3 regions of the Paenibacillus sp. JNUCC 34 genome follow, and region 3 is predicted to be linked to each of the others. Evidence: a T-box and tRNA genes for the amino acid it is inferred to sense, from the RefSeq annotation. Region 3 holds a T-box; the other regions hold tRNA genes.
The links. A T-box is a leader RNA that pairs with one kind of tRNA and senses whether it is charged. The one in region 3 lies ahead of leuS (leucine--tRNA ligase), so its partner is inferred to be a tRNA-Leu.
Positions count from the first base shown of each region.

Region 1: it has a tRNA-Leu gene. The T-box ahead of leuS (leucine--tRNA ligase) is inferred to sense a tRNA for this amino acid. The anticodon was not compared.
Region 2: it has a tRNA-Leu gene. The T-box ahead of leuS (leucine--tRNA ligase) is inferred to sense a tRNA for this amino acid. The anticodon was not compared.

Region 1 is NZ_CM177770.1:4,115,562-4,120,306, forward strand. Features, by position in the region: gene AC2TF5_RS19335 (cache domain-containing sensor histidine kinase) at 1-951, opposite strand, end outside; gene AC2TF5_RS19340 (L,D-transpeptidase) at 1,161-1,499, shown strand; gene AC2TF5_RS19345 (hypothetical protein) at 1,720-2,115, opposite strand; gene AC2TF5_RS19350 (uracil-DNA glycosylase) at 2,133-2,819, opposite strand; tRNA gene AC2TF5_RS19355 (tRNA-Leu) at 3,134-3,219, opposite strand; gene AC2TF5_RS19360 (polysaccharide deacetylase family protein) at 3,421-4,179, shown strand; gene AC2TF5_RS19365 (DMT family transporter) at 4,238-4,585, opposite strand; gene AC2TF5_RS19370 (DMT family transporter) at 4,605-4,745, opposite strand, start outside.
Region 2 is NZ_CM177770.1:1,130,921-1,135,665, reverse strand. Features, by position in the region: gene AC2TF5_RS05200 (thermonuclease family protein) at 283-1,134, shown strand; gene AC2TF5_RS05195 (thiol-disulfide oxidoreductase DCC family protein) at 1,160-1,576, opposite strand; gene AC2TF5_RS05190 (hypothetical protein) at 1,651-1,929, opposite strand; gene AC2TF5_RS05185 (zinc ribbon domain-containing protein) at 2,015-2,257, opposite strand; tRNA gene AC2TF5_RS05180 (tRNA-Leu) at 2,407-2,489, opposite strand; gene AC2TF5_RS05175 (helix-turn-helix domain-containing protein) at 2,562-2,927, opposite strand; gene AC2TF5_RS05170 (hypothetical protein) at 3,100-3,744, shown strand; gene AC2TF5_RS05165 (alpha/beta hydrolase) at 3,875-4,745, opposite strand, start outside.
Region 3 is NZ_CM177770.1:4,269,938-4,274,682, reverse strand. Features, by position in the region: gene AC2TF5_RS20075 (Gfo/Idh/MocA family protein) at 1-47, shown strand, start outside; gene AC2TF5_RS20070 (Gfo/Idh/MocA family protein) at 115-1,188, shown strand; gene AC2TF5_RS20065 (helix-turn-helix transcriptional regulator) at 1,239-2,111, shown strand; T-box leader at 2,150-2,414, shown strand; gene leuS (leucine--tRNA ligase) at 2,503-4,745, shown strand, end outside.

The DNA of each region.
Region 1 (4,745 bases), 150 kb from region 3:
AGCCAGAATGATCGTATTACGAAGGCCCTCATAAGTCGCTGTAACCTCCGCTTTGGGAGCGATTCCAACGACAGTGAATCCCCCTTGATTATTAGACAAAGTTGTTATATAAGACTCTTCCTCCAGCTCCACGGTCTCCTTCGGATTGAGCAGCTCTTTCGCATATGGATAACGCTTACCATAAAACTTATTTGAAGAGTCAAACATGACTTCACCATCAGCTGACAGTACCAGAATATATCCCTTCATATTAGAAGATTGGCTCGACAACAATTGATGCAAGCCCTCTGTCCGAAAATAAACGAGCAATTGGCCCAAATTTTTATAGGTTCTCATATCATTAATCGGACTTCGAATAGAAAACAGCTGACTTTCTTCGTTCCGAGTTAGTTTCTGCACCCATTCATTGGGCAGTGTTACGCTCAGGCTCTCCAGTGCCATGGCATCCGGGATGAATGAACGCGCCGAGTTGACTTGATATAGCTTGTTCATACTCCCCTGCTTATAGACATAAATGTATTGCTTCTCTGCGCTGTAAAGAATGATATTCTCAATATCAGTATCATCTTCCAGACTCTTTTTGAAATAGGACAGAACACTATCTGAATTGGATCCGCGGGACTCGATAATCCGGTCGATTCTTTTGGCCATATATTCATCGAATGAGTTCATCAGAAAAAAGGAAGCGTCGTCACTAAGCGCGGTGCTACGGTACAAATCATTCACATACGACTGCACAGTCTCGTATTTCTGATTGATATACCGTTCTACCCGCTCTACCGCTTCTCGTTGGTTACCCAGCTCGTCCCGTACGGCAGTTTGGGACAAAAAATAATACATTAGATATGACAACGAAAGAATCGTCACCACAGTGATCGCAGCAAACAGGAGCAGTATTTTGGTGAACATATTGTTTTTAATATAATTTTTATAAAAATTAACAGGAGACACGACTGTCAATCTCCTTCCTGATGTGTAAGAACGCCTTGGTTACCGCTTCTATACTATAACACGTTCCGACCATTTTATTTCGTTGTAATAATTTAGGCGATCGCATGAATTAGAACATTATGGAAAATGCGATAACGGCCCATTTCGCACGCTTTAATGCGCCTCGACTCTTCCCACACATAAGATAGGTGAAGAAGGAGTGATTCATTGTGCCTAATTACCGAATTATCGTTGATTTACCAAGATATCAGCTTCATTTGCTTGACGGAAATCGTGTGGTGCACACTTATCCTATCGCTGTCGGTAAACTAGCTACTCAGACGCCCTCCGGCAACTACACCATCGTTAGTAAAGAGCCTAATCCGGGTGGACCCTTTGGTTCATACTGGCTAGGCTTATCGAAGCCCCATTACGGTATTCACGGAACGAATGATCCTTCTTCCATCGGAAGATCCGTATCACATGGCTGTATCCGTATGTACAACGAGGATGTTAATGAACTGGCTTCTCTTGTTCCCATCCATACCCCGGTGAAGATAAGGCGCTAATATTTCTTGTGCAGAGTGATTTCGCAAAAACGGACAAGAAGTACTTAGTGAAATTGACAACCCGCTTAGCAATTTCATCATCGGAAAAGTGATCCTCAATCTGGTGCTCAGTCTTTCTGGCTGAGAAGGTAGAGAATGCATAATAATTTAATGGAGAATATGAAAAGGCGCCAGAGATACGACCGGCGCCTTTTTTGTATGCATTGTATATTCGCATATATCACACTCTTCCGCGCAGGGAACGCACCACAAAGCTGTGTTCATCTTTACGCAAACGTATACCAGTCGACAGCGTAACCGTTTCTGCATCATGTGCTGTCAATATCGCTTGAGATGCCACTAAAGAATTCCCTCTCCACACCATTACGTGTGAGCGGAAATATACGGCGTTATCAAATTGTATGGAATGATTGATTTTGTAGCCAATATTGTTCAGAGACGGAGACCGATCAGCCCTTTCAATCTTGGCAATCGCATGAAAAGGCACAACAACATCACCAGGTACAATCACTAATTTCTCATGCACACTGTCCCATGTTTTCAGCACACCTTCGACCGCGACCTTTGTACCGTCAAGACGCTGTACAACAACCCGACGACCAATCCAATGTTTCAATCTGGCCACCTCCCGGACTATTTCGCTTCCGCAACCGGTATGCCGGGAACATCCCAGTTTACCGGTTCAATGCCCTGCTCTTTCAAAAAAGTGTTTGACGCTGAAAATGGACGACTTCCGAAAAATCCTTTGCGTGCGGCAAAAGGGCTTGGATGACTAGACTCCAGCACCTTATGCCGGCTCCGGTCAATATAAACTCCTTTTTTTTGCGCGTAGCTTCCCCATAAAATAAACACCATTGGACTCTCACGTTCATTTAATTTCGAAATAATGGCGTCCGTGAATCTTTCCCACCCCAGCCCTTTATGCGAATTAGGTTGTCCCTCTCGAACGGTTAGTACTGCATTCAGAAGCAGAACGCCCTGATAAGCCCAGTGCATCAAAGATCCATGACTTGGAGTAGGTATCCCCATATCCGCTATCAGCTCTTTATAAATATTATGTAATGATGGAGGTGTTTTAACTCCGGGTTTAACAGAAAAGCTGAGGCCCTCAGCTTGCCCGTAGCCGTGATATGGATCCTGACCCAAAATAACAACCTTCGTATCCTTGTATGAGGTCTGTTTTAATGCACGGAAAATATCCTCTTGAGGTGGATAAACGGTATAATTCCGATACTCCTCAGCCACTTTCAATCGCAACTGCTCGAAATAAGGCTTCTCTACCTCTTCTTGCAGAAGTGAATCCCAATCGTTATTAAACAAAGATTTCTCCTCCCAGCAGATATTCCGGACTAACAAAATTTTAGTTGTATAGAGGTTGTTCAAAAAGTCCGCTTTTGATCAGGAAGTGGGCTCGGCATCGAATCTTGAATTCAGCCGGTCCTTCCGGTGCTCACGTACCCAATACGTACGCTCCGCTCCTCAGTACCTAGCTTCATCCAACCTTCTCGGTGCTGAAAACCGACCTTTTTGAACACGCACGTATAGAAAATATTACACTTTTTTCAGCAAAAAATAAACCGACTTCCCATCCGGGAGCCGGTTTATTTCTTCACTTGCTTATTACGCTGTTACGATGCCGAGGACGGGGGTCGAACCCGTACGGTAGTCACCTACCGCAGGATTTTAAGTCCTGTGCGTCTGCCTGTTCCGCCACCCCGGCATAATGTCAATGTGCGCCAATTGAGCAATATTTGTTTCATCGGCGACAAAAATGATAATACCACGTATCTATATATGCTGTCAATATGCAATATGATTTTTAATCCGATCCGATTCTTCAAAAAAGAATAAAATCACATCCGGCTTCAAAGAATAATAAGAAAATGTCAATTTCCATGACAAGCAAAGGACACAATAACCGATGAAAAAACTCTGTTTACCGCTGCTGTTCATCATCACCTTTTCACTGATCACGTCCCCTGCGGGTGCCATGCCTTCAGCAACTAGTAAAAAACGTGATTATTACGAACAACGCGGCGAAATTGTGTGGGAGGTCCCTACCCCAAAAAAGGTGATTGCTTTAACCTTTGATGACGGTCCTGACGATGACTCAACGGTCAGAATTCTTGACTTGCTTAAACAGTATGATGCCAAGGCTACTTTTTTTGTTGTCGGCAACCGCGTGGAGAAATATCCTGAAGTCGTCAAGCGTGAGGTGGAGGAAGGACACGAGATCGGAAATCATTCATTCAGCCATCCGTCATTCGAACGTATCGGCAGCCGTCTCATTACATCAGAGCTGGATAAGACCCAGGAAGCCGTTTATAAAGCAGTTGGAAAGAAACCGGTACTATTCCGACCTCCGGGGGGCAGCTACAACGAGTCGATCGTACAGTTTTGTAAAAATAACGGTCTCCTTATGATTTTATGGTCCTGGCATCAGGACACGCTGGATTGGAGGAAGCCAGGTGTTAATAGAATCGCAAACAAAGTTTTGAAAAACGCACACAACGGCGATATCGTGCTCATGCATGATTTTGTGTCAAACAGTACGCAGACCTTAGAGGCGCTGAAAATTATTTTGCCTGAGCTGAAAAAAAGAGGTTATTCCTTTGTCACAATCTCTGAACTTCTTTCATACAGGGAGCATACAGAAAACCACATGGAAGTAAATCATTAGACATCAAAAAAGCCTATGTATCTTATCGGTACATAGACTTTTTTATATTTTCCATCCATTAAGCCGTAGAAGGTTCCGAATCCTTAGACCCGCTCTGAGACTTATTCAAGAGAACAATTCCGATAATGATAAGAACCAGGGCAATCCCTTTCATCAGAGACAAATGCTCCTGAAATAGTAGCACCCCAATGATGGCTGTGAGCGCGGTACCGATCCCTGACCAAGTTGCATAGGCGGAAGATAACGAAATACTTTTCAGGGCAAAAGACAGACACATGAACGACCCAAGGTATCCTGCTGCAACACCTATGGAAGGCCACAGCTCTGTAAATCCTTCTGAAAGCTTCAACATGGTTGAGCCGAAAGCCTCCAATATAATTGCAAAACCCAAGTACACAGCACCCATCCCCCGTGTTCCTCCTTTACTAAGATAAATTAAGCATCACGATGCCGATTATAAGAATAGCGATCCCGAGTATCCCCTGCCGATTCACTTTTTCTTTAAACAAATACACCCCGATAATGACAGTTAGTATCGTCCCCACGCCACTCCATGTTGCATAAGA
Region 2 (4,745 bases), 2.9 Mb from region 3:
ACCGTCCAAGCCGCATTTAAGCGATCATTGAACGGTGCTTCCGTTGTCTTGTTATAATTTGACATAAGAATAGCATAACTTACGGTATGTCATCAAGCGATTTTTTTATAATCCCAATAAAACGGTCCAACATACCCTTGCCAAAAAGATGAAATACCGTCATAATGGACTCGGCAGGAACAGATGTTCCCAGAGGGAATCTCTCTATTTATCGTCATCCTATTTAGAGTCTCCTATACCTACCTTAATTACAAGGCATCTTAGCCAGGAGAGTGACAACTTATGAAAAGACGCATTGTACCAATCATCATTACAGGCCTGCTTTTATTGTCCGGCTGCAGCGATCCACTGGTCACACCAGATACCACTACACCGTCAGAGCAATCTAACACAGGTATTAATACGGCTGCACCGAACAATTCCAAACCCACAACTTCAAAGCCTGACGATAAATCCTATCCGACCGATGATCTCAACATCCCAAGAGTCCCCGTCGAACTTGTGAAGACCGTGGACGGCGATACAATCAGTGTTAAATATGAAGGTAAAACGGAAAAAGTCCGCTTTTTGCTGATCGATACACCAGAAACGAGCCATCCACGACTTGGTGTGCAGCCCTTTGGCCCGGAAGCAAAAGCATTTACTAAAGAAATTGTGGAAAAAGCAGAGAAACTTGAGCTCGAATTCGACATCGGACCGAACCGGGATAAATACTCCAGATTGCTTGCGTACGTGTACGCAGACGGGCAGATGGTTCAGGAGCTCCTTCTGGAACAAGGGCTTGCCCGAGTAGCCTATATTTATCAGCCCAATGTACGTTATGTCGATAAATTTAACGATCTTCAGACCATCAGCCGCAATAAGTCGCTGGGAATTTGGAGTGTCGAGAATTATGCACAAGATGATGGCTTTCATCCTGAAGAACAGAAGAGTGAAAAGAAAGGTACTACCGCAAACACAAGTTCCAATACGGATAAACCTAAAAAAGGATGCAACATTAAAGGCAACATCAATTCGAAAGGTGAAAAAATATATCATACTCCGGAATCCCCTTACTACGAAAGGACCAAGCAGGAGCAGTGGTTCTGCAGCGAAAGCGAGGCTAAACAAGCCGGTTTCCGCGCCCCACGTTAACTACCTCAGCATGTATGCATGTTCATTAAAGAAAACGGCGCCGGATTTCCGGTGTCGGAATCATGCATTCCTCGTCCTGTCCGAACCAGCGATACCGGTTTTTTGCCACCCATCTATACAGCATATCGCGTAGTACCCGCGGTACAATGATAAACCCATATAGTAGCCGCCACGGATAAGAAAGACGGCGGACAATGCGCAGAGCAGCGGCAGAGCGGATATAGTAAGTACCGTTCTCTACAACAACGACCGTGTCGACCGCTTCCTCAGGCAATCCCCCTTGCTGAAGAATATCTTTTCCAATATCGGACTGAAGTGAAGCGAACTTGAACATTCCTGGAGGATCACGCTTTATGATAAACTTCGTAAGTCCCTGGCACATATGACACACCCCGTCGATCAGCACAATGATATGCTGTGTCTGTTCAAGATGTTTGTCCATCCTCTCTTCCCTCCCTTGTATATAAGAAAAAAAGCGCAGGAGGATTCTCCCGCGCTCTATCGTAGCAAGTGCTATTATTCTGCAGCTGCTTTGCTCAGCCATTCGCCATCTCTCATCTGTTGATCAAAATCAGCGGAGAACTTCTCCATGCATTTGCAGATGAAATCTTTACGGCAAACCGGACAAGGTGTTTTTCCAAGTCGGCTTACATTAGTCATTTTCCATTCCGGAAAACGGTTGTAGAACACGCGGCAGTCTGTTCCATCAGCTAAGCTGATAATGAACTCGTAAAGCCCTTCTTTGTCGTTACTTCCGGCTTTGATCACGTTAGAAATCTGTGGTCTGTATGACACATGCATCACCCATCTATTTAAGTTTCGTCTAAATTACCTTGCACTTTATGGTACTTAGACATATTAAAGAATTTTAAAGGTGATGTCAACCAAAGAACACATCCAGTATGGAGCCTAGCTGTCCGCGTTTCTTGCCTTCTAAAATATCTGGATTAAATACTTCCACATATCCGCAATTTGTGCAAGATACGAATAGGAAATGATTGTGCTGAATATCAAACATTTTGCTTAGCCCCGATCCAGACATCGCTACTTCCTTCGTTGCACAATGGGTTCCTCGGCATTTGGAGCATTTAAAGCGTTCCTCTATCATTTCTTCAATACGCATATTGGATATCCCCTTTCATAACAATCCATACACATCTCTTACGGATCACCTAGGGGTGCAGTTGCATAATTGATTAAAAAAAGTCTATCGACGAAAACAAAAAAAGAACAACCCCTTGCTCAGCAAGGAGTTGTTCTTCTGTTGTATGATGCGGTAGAGAGGACTCGAACCTCCACGGGTATACACCCACTACCCCCTCAAGATAGCGTGTCTGCCATTCCACCACTACCGCATATTGTAAGGGAAGTTCTACAAGAGAACATTCCCTATTATATAGATTTCTTGCCAAGAAGTAAAGTGGAAATTACTCCCTATCCCGATGCTTCCTGTATTCCGTAAACTCTAGATACTCTCTAATAAAATCCTTCTCATCATCGGTAAGGTTTGATGCTTGGATCTGTTCAGCCGTCTCCTGGGCAAGATCTGTCCCGTAGCTTTGCCGAACTTCCATCACACCTGCAGAAGGACTTCCCCTACCGACAATAAGCCAGTCCAGACTAACTTCAAAGTAGCCGGCGATCTCGATCAGTTTATTGGTGCTTGGGGTTGTCTTACCTCTTTTCCAGTCACCAAAATTCCCTGTGCTGATCCCGAGGTTTTCACAAAATGCTTTTTTAGTCATACCCCGGCTTTCAATGAGATGTTCGATTCGTTGGTATATTGACTGCATGAAACAACCGCCTTTCCCAATCCTTTAAAAAAATAAATACTTATTTACGTTATTTTTCACTTGAATAATGACTTAATTAAGTGTATAATGAAAAAATACACGTCTAAATTATACCATTTCTTCATGCCCGTTGTCTCTTATCCAAAGTTTCTATACCAGGGGAGCGAGTAATTTGCGACAATCTTTATCCACATCTTGGAGTTGTGCAATCCATTTCCTGAAACCTGGACTGATGATTATCCGTCCAGATGGCACAATAGATCAAATTAACGACTCATGGAAGCTGATGGCTCCAAAGTATGGTGCCTCTCCCAATTTTGAATGGCCTGGAACCCCTTTTTTTGAAATGCCTCCACAGATCTTTGGCAAATCCTCCTTCGGGGAGTTTTATAAAACGATATATCTCACCTCATTGAAGGATGTACTAACAGGAAAAAATTCTAATTATACTGTGGAGTATTCCATAGACTGGAGCGGTAGGATCGCTTGGATTTTGTGCGAGGCTTATTCTCTTACAATAGATAAAAACAACCCCCATGGAATGATTGTTTCGTTCTCCGATATTACGCGATATAAACAAAAAGAGATCCGTCTCGAGCGGGCGCTTGCTCAGACATGCTCGCTTCACGGACATGTTCCGATCTGCGCCGTATGTAAGCATGTCCGAACTGCGAAAGTCTGGGAACCCGTCGAAAGCTATCTGGAAAGCCGTATGCCTATCGAATTTACACACGATATTTGCCCTAGCTGTATCAAAAGATTATATCCTAAATACTCATCTGTATTAGAGGATCCTCATTTTTCGTCAGAAGAGTAGCTACGAGTTAAATGGCCACCTTAATGATCTGACCCTTGATGATACATCCTTTACCAACTCTAAGTTCCCAGCATAAAGAGCCTTCGCTCATGCTCATGAACGAAGGCTCTTTATCTTGTTAATCTCTTATTTACTTCGTGATGAAACGAAGTAGCGGGCTGATTAGCGAAGGTATAACCGAAACATGCCCCTCGCCCTCCACTTCTTGAAATATCGGATGTATTCCTTTTGGGGACGCTTTAAGAACCTCGTATAACTCCTTTGCATCTTTTACCATAGACGGCTTCTCATCACTTCCTACGAAAATAAGCAGTTCCCCAGATGGTTCATGCTGCCCCAAGTTTTCCTCTCTCTCGTTCCATATCTGATAAAGAACATGATTTTTCCACCAAACCGAAGGACTGGCTGCGATATAGCGCTGAAAAGTCCCACATCGAGTAAACAAAGAATACAGGGCCAAAAACCCTCCAAGAGAATGGCCAAACAGTGACTGCCTCGAATGATCGATGGAGAAGCACTCCTCAACCTTCGGTTTCAACTCATCCTCAATAAATGTGAGGAATTCCTCGGCCCCCCCAGTTTTAGGCCATGGGGATCCGTCAGGACGGGCTGGCAGTTCAGTTTCGTCAGCATGAACAGTGTAGTCATAAAAACGTTCATTCGTTACGATCGGATTGTCGGAATCGTAGCCGATTCCAACGATAAGTGCCGGCGAAATCCCATGTGGGCGCCTCGATTGCATCCGTATGGACTCAGCCAGAGAACCAAACGAAGCATTTGCGTCCAACGTGTACAGTACAGGATATCCCTCTTCAGGGGGCGGTTCTACTGGCTTAGCGATACTAATTCGATACCAACGCCCCGTACGGTTCGATTGCACATTCCACACTTGGGTTCCTGGTATACTAAATTCTCTTGTACTTTCTTTTTCTTTTACGGGGCACTTTGCTTCAGGACGTTGGTTAAACAGCCACTGTAGCGCTTCAGGGAACCGCTGAATC
Region 3 (4,745 bases):
CGGTGAAAGAAACAGGACCGGCAGATATGTCAACCACCTTCGGTTAAAGACACGATGATGAATGATGATCACTGACAGCCTTGGGCAGTTATCGAATTCGAGGAGGATGATCAATTGAATCGCAACAACGGTATGCTTTACGCCCCCGCTGGTAAATCTAAGCCGGTCGTCGGGCCGGGAGAATTCGTCATTGCAGCGATGTCTCTAGAACACGGTCATATATATGGAATGTGCAACGGACTGGTGGAGGCGGGGGCTACACTAAAATGGGTATATGATCCGGATCCCCAGAAAATAGAGTTGTTTTGCCAAAAATATCCCCAGGTGCGTGTAGCTTCATCAGAAGCTCAGATTCTGGAAGATTCGGAGGTTCAGCTTGTCGCCGCGGCAGCTATTCCGTCTGAACGTTGCAGTCTGGGACTGAAGGTTATGTCCCGCGGCAAAGATTATTTTACGGACAAAACACCGTTTACGACGCTGGATCAGGTCGCAGCAGCAAGGGCAAAAGCGGAGGAAACGGGTCGGAAATATATGGTGTATTATAGTGAACGTCTCCATGTCGAGAGTGCTATTCACGCCGGAAAGTTAATACAGGATGGCGCTATCGGCCGTGTTATACAGGTGATGGGCACAGGACCCCACCGTCTCAACGCCTCATCTCGTCCTGACTGGTTTTTCCGTTATGAACAATACGGAGGCATTCTGTGTGATATCGGCTCTCATCAAATTGAGCAGTTTCTATTCTATGCAGGATGTAAAGATGCCAAGGTGATGAGCAGCAAAGTGGCCAACTACAACAATCCGTTGTATCCAGAACTTGAGGATTTCGGAGATGCAACGTTAATCGGTGACAACGGGGCAAGTCATTATTTTCGCGTGGACTGGTTTACACCGGACGGCCTTGGCACTTGGGGGGATGGAAGAACATTTATTCTTGGAACGGACGGATATATCGAGATGCGCAAGTATATCGATGTGGCCAGGGATTCGCAGGGAGATCATCTTTACTTGGTCAATCATGAAGGGGAATATCATATGGAGCTCAAGGGAAAGGTCGGATATCCTTTCTTCGGGGAGTTGATTATTGACTGCCTGGAACGGACGGAACGGGCAATGACGCAGGAGCATGCTTTTAAAGCGGGGGAATTATGTATTGTCGCACAGAATGAAGCTGTTCGTATTCAGTAATTGTATCCGTTATAATAAAGGAATACCTAGGATCAGAAGGGGCAGACTCTATGAAACCGGTGTCCTTTATGAATGAATTGAATGGGCAACTCCAGCTCCACCAACCATTCGATTTTCATTACCGCAACGATAAATCGATGGCTGGCGGTGAATTTCACTCACATCCTTTCTATGAAATATTTTATTTCCACGAGGGAAAATGCACATACTTGATCGGGGATAAGATTTATGTTCTGAAGCCTGGTGATCTTCTCCTAATGAATGGTTTAACACTGCATTGTCCTCATGTGGAACCTGGTGCCAAGTATGTCCGAAGTATTGTTCATTTTGATCCCGGTTTTGTGGGCCGGTGGCTTCAACCCGCCGCATTTTCTGCCTTATTAAGCCCGTTTGAAGAGCTGCGAAACTACCGGATTACGCTTGAGGGACCAGAGAGAGATGAATTCGAAGGTATTATGATAGAGCTGGAACGTTTGACATCTAACGGCGCTCCGCAAGAACGAAGAATGCTGAGACTGATTGACATGATGTGTTTTATTGCTGATCTTTGCCGCACTGCAGTGAATCATAAAGAATCTTTTCCGGAAAAAGAGCGTCATATCCAGCAAGTCATCACCTTCGTGGAGCAGAATTATATGAAGGATCTTAGTCTGGAAGAAATTGCTCATGCAGTGCATTTAACAAAGCACTATTTATCATCCTTATTTAAAGAAGTCACTGGAACAACGGTATTCAAATATGTATACAGCCGAAGAATCAATCAGGCTAAAATGCTGTTCTGGCTCCATCCGAATATGACCGTAACCGAAGTGTGTTACACTGCCGGGTTTAAACATTTGGCTCATTTCAGCCGCATGTTTAAGGATATGGTCGGCCTGACACCGGAAGATTATCGTAACAGCAGGTTATCTGCATTGACTTAGCAGCCGATGTTCGATATAATATCGTCATTAAAATCGAATATGATACGATGATGAGGATCAGTAGTTTCTAACCCGATCACATAGAGAGCCGGCGGTTGGTGTAAGCCGGTTGACGAAGGAAATGAACTCACCTCGGAGTAACGATGTTAACTCGGTTCAGACAGCTTACACGGTAAGCGTTAATGTCAAGCCGATGAGTCATCGTCGTCTCACCTGCGATAGAGGTGCAAAGTGAGTTGAAGGCAAAGAATGCCTTTGGCTAACTAGGGTGGTACCACGGGAATCAAACCTCTCGTCCCTAGCGTCGTACGCTATGGATGATGAGGTTTTTTTGTTTGGAGGCGCACGGCTATATACCGCGTGCTTGACTGTGAAGGAGGAGCTGGAAAATATGAGTGAAAATCAACAAACGGGCCACGGCTATCAGCCGCAGGCCATCGAGCCGAAGTGGCAGCAGTATTGGGATGAACATAAAACGTTTAAAACGCATGAAGATCCATCGAAACCGAAATTTTATGCGCTGGATATGTTTCCATATCCGTCAGGTGCAGGTCTGCACGTAGGCCATCCGGAGGGTTACACGGCAACGGATATTGTGGCCCGTTTCAAACGGATGCGCGGATTCAATGTACTCCATCCGATGGGCTGGGATGCATTCGGCCTTCCTGCCGAGCAGTATGCGATGGATACGGGTAAACATCCGCGTGAATTTACAGTACAAAATATCGATACCTTCCGCCGGCAGATCAAGTCACTCGGTTTCTCCTATGACTGGGATCGTGAGATCAGCACGACGGATCCTGAGTACTATAAGTGGACACAATGGATTTTTATCCAATTGTATAAAAAAGGTTTGGCTTATGTTGCGGAGATACCAGTAAACTGGTGCCCGGCGCTGGGCACGGTTCTTGCTAATGAAGAAGTGATTGACGGCAAATCCGAGCGCGGCAACCATCCTGTCATCCGTAGACCGATGCGTCAGTGGATTTTGAGGATTACAGATTATGCCGAGAGATTGCTGGAGGATTTGGAGGAGCTCGATTGGACCGAAAGCATTAAAGATATGCAGCGGAATTGGATCGGTAAATCGACCGGTGCTGAAGTCCGCTTCGACATCGCTGGCCACGATCAGCATCTGACGGTATTTACGACTCGTCCAGACACGCTGTTCGGTGCAAGCTACTGTGTGCTGGCACCGGAGCATGAGCTGGTGGACCGAATTACTACGGAAGAACAGAAGGATGCTGTAAAAGCTTATCAGGAGCAGGCAGCACGTAAGAGCGATCTGGAGCGTACGGATCTGGCAAAAGACAAGAGCGGGGTGTTTACTGGAGCCTATGCAGTGAATCCGGTAAACGGAGCTCAAGTACCGATTTGGATTGCGGATTATGTGCTTGCAGGTTACGGCACGGGTGCTATTATGGCTGTCCCGGGTCATGACAGCCGGGACTGGGAATTTGCGAAGCAGTTCGGTCTGGACATTATTGAAGTTGTTAAGGGAGGAAATGTGGAGGAAGAGGCGTACGCCGGCAACGGAGAACACGTCAATTCTGATTTCCTGAACGGATTGGATAATGAAGCAGCTATCCAAGCCATGAACGAGTGGTTGGAGAAGAACGGCAAAGGTGAGAAAAAGGTAACCTATCGTCTGCGGGATTGGTTGTTCAGCCGTCAGCGTTACTGGGGTGAGCCAATTCCTATTCTTCACCTGGAGGATGGCACCATGAAGACGGTACCGGAGGATCAGCTTCCGTTGCTGCTGCCTGACGTGGATCAGATCAAACCATCTGGTACTGGAGAATCCCCGCTTGCGAATGTGACGGAATGGGTCGAAACGATTGATCCTGAGACGGGCATGAAAGCCCGCCGTGAGACCAATACAATGCCGCAGTGGGCTGGAAGCTGCTGGTATTACCTGCGTTACATTGATCCTGATAACCATGATGAACTGTGCTCCAAAGAGAAGCAGAAGGCATGGTTGCCGGTTGACCTGTATATCGGCGGTGTTGAACACGCGGTACTCCACTTGCTGTATGCCCGTTTCTGGCATAAGGTATTGTACGACCTGGGGGTTGTGGATACGAAAGAGCCGTTCCAAAAGCTCGTTAACCAGGGTATGATTCTGGGTAACAACAATGAGAAAATGAGTAAGTCGCGCGGCAATGTTATCAATCCGGATGATATCGTCAATGAATACGGTGCGGACACACTGCGTGTCTATGAGATGTTTATGGGGCCGCTTGAAGCGACCAAACCGTGGAATACGAATGGTGTCGAAGGAATGCACCGTTTCTTGTCGCGGATCTGGCGTCTATTTATCGGCGAGAACGGCGAGCTGAATTCTAAGATTGTAGACGGCGAAGGAACCGATGAGTTCAAACGTACCTGGCATAAGACGATCAAGAAGGTTACTGACGATATGGAACATCTGCATTTCAACACGGCGATTAGTCAGATGATGATCTTCATTAATGAAGGCTACAAGGTTAATGAATTGCCACGCAAAGCGATGGAGAACTTTGTGCAAATGTTGTCTCCTCTCGCACCACACTTGGCCGAAGAGCTGTGGAGCCGTCTGGGTAACAGTGATAGCGTGACCTACGTGTCATGGCCGGAATTTGATGAAGCTTGGAC